Regions from separate parts of the Frankia sp. AgPm24 genome, predicted to be linked through region 3. Evidence: predicted binding sites of a transcription regulator. Region 3 holds the regulator's gene; each other region holds the start of a gene.

Region 1 (2,267 bases), on a different contig from region 3:
CTGACAGCGCCCGATGCGCGAGCTCCACCAGCGCATCCGCCCGGCGCCGAGCAGGACTGCGCTCATCACGGATTCCATCGGCGCTCGGCGCGGGGGCGGACAGACCATCGAGCGCGGTGCGCAGCAGGCCTGCGCCCTCAGCGTCAAGTTCCCCACTGATCAGCGTCGTGCCTGAGGCCGTATCGGCGAACGTCAGGCGCCGCGCCGCATGCGGATCCACCGGGGCGCCACCCGCGTCACCACCACCATCGCCGCTCTTCTTCGTGCCGGGCTTGCCACGGCCCTCGTGCTCACCCGTCAGCGCATCCGCCTCGGGATCGTCCCCGCCCGGGGAGTCATCCACGTACGTGAGGCGCTCGCGAATCTCCACGCCGTACTTCTGCAACTCGCGGCGATCCATGAACTGGGCCGCTTCCAGCATCAGAGCTTCGGCCTTCGCGACGGCTTCCTGGGGCAGATCCTTCGGAAGCCGGCGCAACGCCTCAACGATCGACCGGGCGTTCTCCGGACCCAGTCGCCCGTCGGCCAGCGCCTGGCCGACCGCCCGATAGGGACCTTCGACGGTGTCGCGGGCCAGCGCGATCTCCCGTTGCGCATCATCGCGGGTCATCTGCAGGCGGTCGCACATCCAGGCCGGCAGATCATCCGAGCCCGTACTCGCGGCGAACCCACGGGCCCCGGCCTCGACCAGTACCTGGCTGCGGGCGGCAACCACCTGGGAGGCCAACGCCCGTACACCCTCCAGTACCTCACCGACGTCCTCGTTCGACCACTGCCATGACGGCGATGACAACAGATCCGCCATCACCTCCGACAGCGCCGCCAGACACTCGACCGGACCGGACCGCGTTCCGGAGCCAGCTGCCGCGACTGCGCCGGCAACCGAATCCGGGCCAGCGCTGGCGCCAGCTACCGATCCTGAACACGGTTCTCCTGCCGGAATCGGATCCGCCGCACCACCGGCCGACAGCTCGTCGCCACCGGACAGGAGAACCCGGCCGGTCGCTCCGGGAATCAGATGCCGAACACCGGCGGCCATGGAACCGGAGGCGACTTCACCAACCTTCCCGGCGGAGCCGGGAGGCGGCGCAGGGCCGTCCGGAGAATTTTCCTTGAACATCATGAACACAGCATCTACCACGCACACTTCGATGTCGAACGCTAGTTCGAACCATCTGATGTCTAGTCCGAACAGGCCACACGTCCACAGCAGGACCAGCGGGCCCTCCGAACAGGCCAGCCAACAAGAGCACCAGCAACACCGGTCGCATATCACCAAAGAACCCTGGAGTCCTACAGGAAGCACCGGACAGCGAGCACGAGAAGAAGAAGAAGTTCATTCCGCCAGAAGTTGCCAACCCCAGAATGGGAATTTATTTCCATCTCGGGACTCCGGAGCACCACCCTGGATCTCCGAACACCCTTGCCAGCCTTGCGCTTCCGGGTGATCTTAATACCAGGCCAACCACGCCATCCACCTATCGCCGCAAGGCGCCGAGGAGTCCCGTACAGGATGCAGCGAAAGGAGGAGCACAGACCCACGAACTGACCGTTCCGGCGCAGAAATCTTTACGCTAACTACCGAGCCCCGTGGTCGGGATACTGAACTGCGTCACGACCCGAGCGCCAAGATCAGTCAGTCTGTCCGGCCCGACGCCCGGATTACTGCTTCCTTTACGACTCTCCAGATAGTCAAGTGTCGCCTGGTCAACGAGCATCACCCGGGCAATATATGTGATGCCCATCGCGTATGCGTATCCCAGGTAGGGCTGGGTCCAGTTGGAGCACTTCACGTCGTCGTACATCTTGTACTTGTAGAAATCCTGGTTGTAGCCAGGTGTCTGGTGGATGTCGCGCGAGTACGGATCCGCGCGATACACGACGATCAGATGCTGGCCAGCCGGGATGTCACCGGCCCGAAGGATCGCCAGGTGCAGCACGATGTTCGGGCCGTTCGCCCTGATCTGGTACGACACGGAGGGTATAGAGACACCGGAGACCTCGTCGCCCAACAGACTTGGGAAGATGGTGCGCGTTCCCAGCGAGCCGCTGGGAACACACGGCGCGACGGGCGGCACCTTGGTCGGCGGCGACAATGCGCTCGGCGCGGAGGAGATTCCGCCGGTAGCTCGCAGCGCGTCGCTTCTCGTCGGTTTGGCGCCGTCCGCCAGATCGCTGGTGATGTGCTGGCCTGGTGCCCCGTTCGGACCTGGCGAGGTGCGCGGGTTCGGAGGCGACGGATCGGAGAGCGAAGGAACAGCGTCAGC
Region 2 (2,267 bases), on a different contig from region 3:
GACGCTCAAATGCGGCCGGGTGCCCCCGGCGGACGGGCCGACGTCCGCGCACAGCGCATGGCGGACGAACTCGACCAGCGCATCCGCCCGGCGACGGGCAGGGCTGCGCGGATCGCGCTGCCCATTGACCGTCGGCGTCGGGGCGGACAGCGCGTCCAGAGCCGTGCGTAGCAGGCCGGCTCCTTCCGGGTCGAGCTCCCCACGGATCAGCGTGGTGCCCTCCGGTGTGTCCACGAACGTCAGCTGTCGGGCGGAATGCGGATCCCGCTGCTGCCCGGATCGTGCGAACGCGCCCTCGGCGCTGTCATCCTGACCGTCGCCTTCGCCGCTGTCGTCCGGGCTGTTCTTGTCGGCGCGGCGGGACCGGGAGTGCTCACCGGTGCGGCTGTCCTCATGGGGATCGTCCCCACCGGGGGACGAATCCACCTCCGTGAGCTGCTCACGGAGCCGGATCGCGGCTCTCTTCAACTGAGACGCGTCGAGCTGCTGGGCGTCTTCGATCAGCTGCTGCTCCGCCCGAGCCCGGATCTCCTCGGGAACCTCGGCGGGCAGGGCCTCCATCCCCGCGCGGATGACCTGGGCGTGCGCCTCACTGATCCGTGCGTCTGTCAGGGCTTCGCCCGTCGCCTGATACGGGCCGGCGAACAACTGCTGTGCGAGGGCGACCTGCTGGGCGGCCTCGTGCTTCGCCATGACCATCCGACCCGCCAGCCAGCACGACAGATCGGCCGCACCTGCGTCCTTGGCCAGGCCTCGATCCTCGGCTTCGAGGAGGACCAGGCTGCGCACCGCGGCCAGCCGCGCGGCCGTCTCATGCAGAGCGCACAGCGCCTCCGTGACGTCATCCGACGACCAGCGCCATTTCTCGGACCCCAGCATCGCATTCACCGCTGCGTCCAACAACCCCAGCAGCCTTTCTGCCTCCGGCAGGCCACGCCCGCCGCTCGCGGAGGCCGCGGGCAGCCCATCGACGGAACCTGCTGAATCCTGGGGAGAGCTGGGAAATCCCTCGGATGAATTCTCTGTCCAGATTTTCTCGGCATCCTCGGGAATCTTGTGATCCAGGCGGAAGGATCCACCTCCATCGGAGGAGTACGGGCTGTCTTCAAAATCCAGATCGGCAGGCATGGGAACGCCGAGAGGGAGATCTTCCTGTCCGTTGGAGATGGTGCCGTCAGGGGGGCCGCCATGCGGTTCAGGGCCGGCGGCTTCATTCGGATGAATGAGCATGATCGAACGATAGCGCAATCCGGGGAGGATGTCGAACCCTTGTTCGAATCTCCTGGAAGGATGGCCCTGTGGAAAACGCACCCCCCGAGAGGGCTAGACGTGCGACCACCCTTCCTGGCGGTGTTCGGCGATCGTCTCGTGTGACCAGGATTGATGCGACCGAGGCATCCAGGGACCTCCGACCAGGGCGCGCGACGTACAACGGGACCAGGGCATGTTCCGCCTCCGGGCATGTCTTGCCTCGGGCCCGTCTCGGCGTGACGCGGACGGTGGGGCTCGCCGCGGTGGAGCCGCTGTGGGCTGTGTCCGCAGAGCGGGGACGGGCCGCGCCGATGGCCGAGCCGGCAGGCCCGCGGAATCACGCCTGTGGAATCAGGCCCGCGGTGCATGCCCGGCTGCTGGCGATCGTCGGGGTGGCGGGAAGCACGGCGATGTGGTCAGGGGCGATGAGTGGAGTCGACGATGGGAGTGCGGAGCGTGCCGAGGCGCTCGATGGTGACCTCGACGGTGTCGCCCGGGTGAAGGTAGCGAGGGGGTGTACGGGTGTAGCCGACGCCGGCGGGCGTGCCGGTGATCAGGATGTCCCCGGGCTGCAAGGTGAGGGTCCGGCTGGCGAACGAGAGGATCCGTCCAATCGAGAAGATCATGTTGCTGGTGTCGCCGTCCTGGACGGTCTCGCCGTTGACGGTCGTGACCAGTCGCAGTCCCGCGGCAGGATCGCCGACCTCGTCGGCGGTCACCACCGGGCCGATGGGTCCGCTGCGGTCGGCGTTCTTGCCAAGCGTCCACTGCGCCGAGGATCCCTGTGCTCGTCGCGCGCTGAGGTCGTTGAACACCGCGTAGCCGAACACGGCGGCGGCCGCGGTCGCCTCGTCCACGTCGGTGAGCGCCGTCCCCACCACAACCGCGAGCTCACCCTCCCAGTCCAGCCCCCGCTCGCCCGGTGGGACAGGCACCGGCGTCCCGCCCGCGCACAGCGACGCCGTCCACCGCGCGAACAGCGGCGGGTACTTCGGCACCGCAAGTCCCGTCTCGGC
Region 3 (2,267 bases):
CGCCGACCTCATTCCAGCAGCAGGAACTCACCGGGCACGAGATCGGGCGAGGACAGGTGGTTGACCCGCATCAGCCGATCGACCACGGCCCCGGTGTCGGCATCGGGATCGAGCGCGACGGCGATCTCCCGGAGGGTCTCCCCCGCCACGACCAGATGCCCGCGCCGCGGCTCATCCGCCCGCACCAGCGACGCACGCGGCACCATCACCGTGAGCGCGGCCGCGACACACAGCGCGATGACCGCGACGACGACCGCCCGACCCCGCCGGGTCAGCCTCAACGGCGGCTCGGCGCCACCCCCGACCCGGGAACCCGCCACGCCCCCGGACGCCGCCACGGCTGCGGAAGCCCCCATCGCGCCCCGGAACCCCGTGGACGGATGGCACGCCCACCCGCCGGCGCCACCGCGCCGCTGGGCCCGCACCACCGCCAGATCGACGACCCGCGTCGCGTGGTCCACACTCACGACAACCTCCCGGAGCGAGCGGACAGGAGCCGGTTACGAACTCCCGTTCGATCGAACTACTGGTCGATTGTGACACGGGCCCGCGGGGAGAGGAAGAGACACGCTCGAACAGACGTTTGAGATTCCGCGACCATCCGGTTACCGTCAAGACGATCAGGTGTGGACCGGACGATCCCCCCCGGTCGCGGACACTGCACGCCGTGGCGAGGCTGGGCACCCCAGGTGACCAGCGATCGCGTGGAATCACGGTCCGCGACCTGGGGTTGCCGTCCGGCCACTACGCGGTATGCGACGAGGAGAGCGGTAAGCGATGACCACCCAAAGCAGGGGAACGCGCCGAGGCGGTGCCCGCGGCAACGTGCGGCCCTTCCCGGACAACCCCGCGGACGCGCCCGGACTGACCCCCCGGCAGCGCAAGGTGCTCGAGGTCATCCGGGCGGCCGTGGAGCGGCGCGGATACCCGCCCAGTGTGCGGGAGATCGGCGAGGCAGTCGGGCTCACCAGTACCAGCAGCGTGGCGCACCAGCTGAAGATGCTGGAGGAGAAGGGCTACATCCGGCGCGACCCGAACCGGCCGCGGGCGATGGAGGTGCTCGGCGCCGACCGCCCGCGCCGCGCCGGTGGCGGTGGGAGCGCCGCGACAGTGGTGCCGGCGTTCCCCGGCGAGGCGCCGGCCGCCCCCGGTGCCGCCAGCGATCCGCAGGCGACATACGTGCCCGTGCTCGGGCGGATCGCCGCCGGTGGGCCGATCCTGGCCGAGCAGGCCATCGAGGACGTCTTCCCGCTGCCGCGGGAGATCGTCGGCGAGGGCACCCTGTTCCTGCTGCGGGTCGTCGGCGAGTCGATGGTGGGCGCGGCGATCTGCGACGGCGACTGGGTGGTCGTGCGCCAGCAGCCGGTGGCGGACAACGGCGAGATCGTCGCCGCCATGATCGATGGTGAGGCCACGGTCAAGCGCCTGCGGGTGCGTGACGGCAAGGTGTGGCTGCACCCGGAGAACCCGAGCTTCAGTGACATCCCGGGTGAAGGCGCGTCCATCCTCGGCCGGATCGTCGCGGTGCTGCGCCGGGTCTGACGGGCGATGGCCGGCCGCCTGGGGGCGGCCGGCCAGTTCGGGTGGAGGTCAATGCCGGGGTGCCCGGCCCCCGCTCAGGCGCGGAACATGTCGAGATCCGCGGCGAGCGCCGGTGAGACCCGAGCCGTCAGGCGCGTGCCGTCACCGGTGTGTTCCTGACTCAGAACCTCGCCGATGGCGTGAATCCGCGAGACGAGGTCACCCCGCGTGTACGGGAGCAGGACCGTGAGCTCCACGTCCGGATGTGGCACCCGCAGGCTCAGGGCCTCGACGAGCGCGTTGAGGCCGTCTCCGGTGCGCGCGGAGATGAACACCGCGTCCGGAGCGAGCTGACGCAGTTCGGCCAGCACCGTCGGTTCGGCCGCGTCGACCTTGTTGACGACGATCAGCTCGGGTACGCCGCCCGCGTCGATGTCGTTGAGGACCTCCCGCACCGCCGAGATCTGCCCGGCCGGATCCGCGGCGGAGCCGTCGACCACGTGCAGGATGAGATCGGCATCGGCGACCTCCTCCAGAGTGGAGCGAAACGCCTCGACGATCTGGTGCGGCAGGTGACGGACGAACCCGACCGTGTCGGTCAGGGTGAACGCCCGCCCGTCGGGCAGGGTCGCCCGGCGCACGGTGGGGTCGAGGGTGGCGAACAGCGCGTCCTCCACCAGCACTCCGGCACCGGTGAGCCGGTTGAGCAGCGAGGACTTGCCGGCGTTGGTGTAGCCGGCGATCGC

The links. Region 3 encodes LexA, which represses DNA repair genes until DNA is damaged. Its sites were predicted from a motif close to CGAACNNNNGTTCG; they were not measured.
Region 1: MXD61_RS26650 (HNH endonuclease signature motif containing protein) is a predicted target of LexA. The motif match lies at 1,156-1,169, and genes of this name have one in related genera.
Region 2: MXD61_RS26775 (HNH endonuclease signature motif containing protein) is a predicted target of LexA. The motif match lies at 1,263-1,276, and genes of this name have one in related genera.

What each region holds. Positions count from the first base shown of each region.
Region 1 is NZ_JALKFW010000223.1:31,373-33,639, forward strand. It holds gene MXD61_RS26650 (HNH endonuclease signature motif containing protein) at 1-1,123, opposite strand, end outside; gene MXD61_RS26655 (effector-associated domain EAD1-containing protein) at 1,575-2,267, opposite strand, start outside.
Region 2 is NZ_JALKFW010000223.1:61,551-63,817, reverse strand. It holds gene MXD61_RS26775 (HNH endonuclease signature motif containing protein) at 1-1,230, opposite strand, end outside; gene MXD61_RS26770 (fumarylacetoacetate hydrolase family protein) at 1,668-2,267, opposite strand, start outside.
Region 3 is NZ_JALKFW010000002.1:31,898-34,164, reverse strand. It holds gene MXD61_RS28280 (LysM peptidoglycan-binding domain-containing protein) at 9-467, opposite strand; gene lexA (transcriptional repressor LexA) at 778-1,542, shown strand; gene hflX (GTPase HflX) at 1,617-2,267, opposite strand, start outside.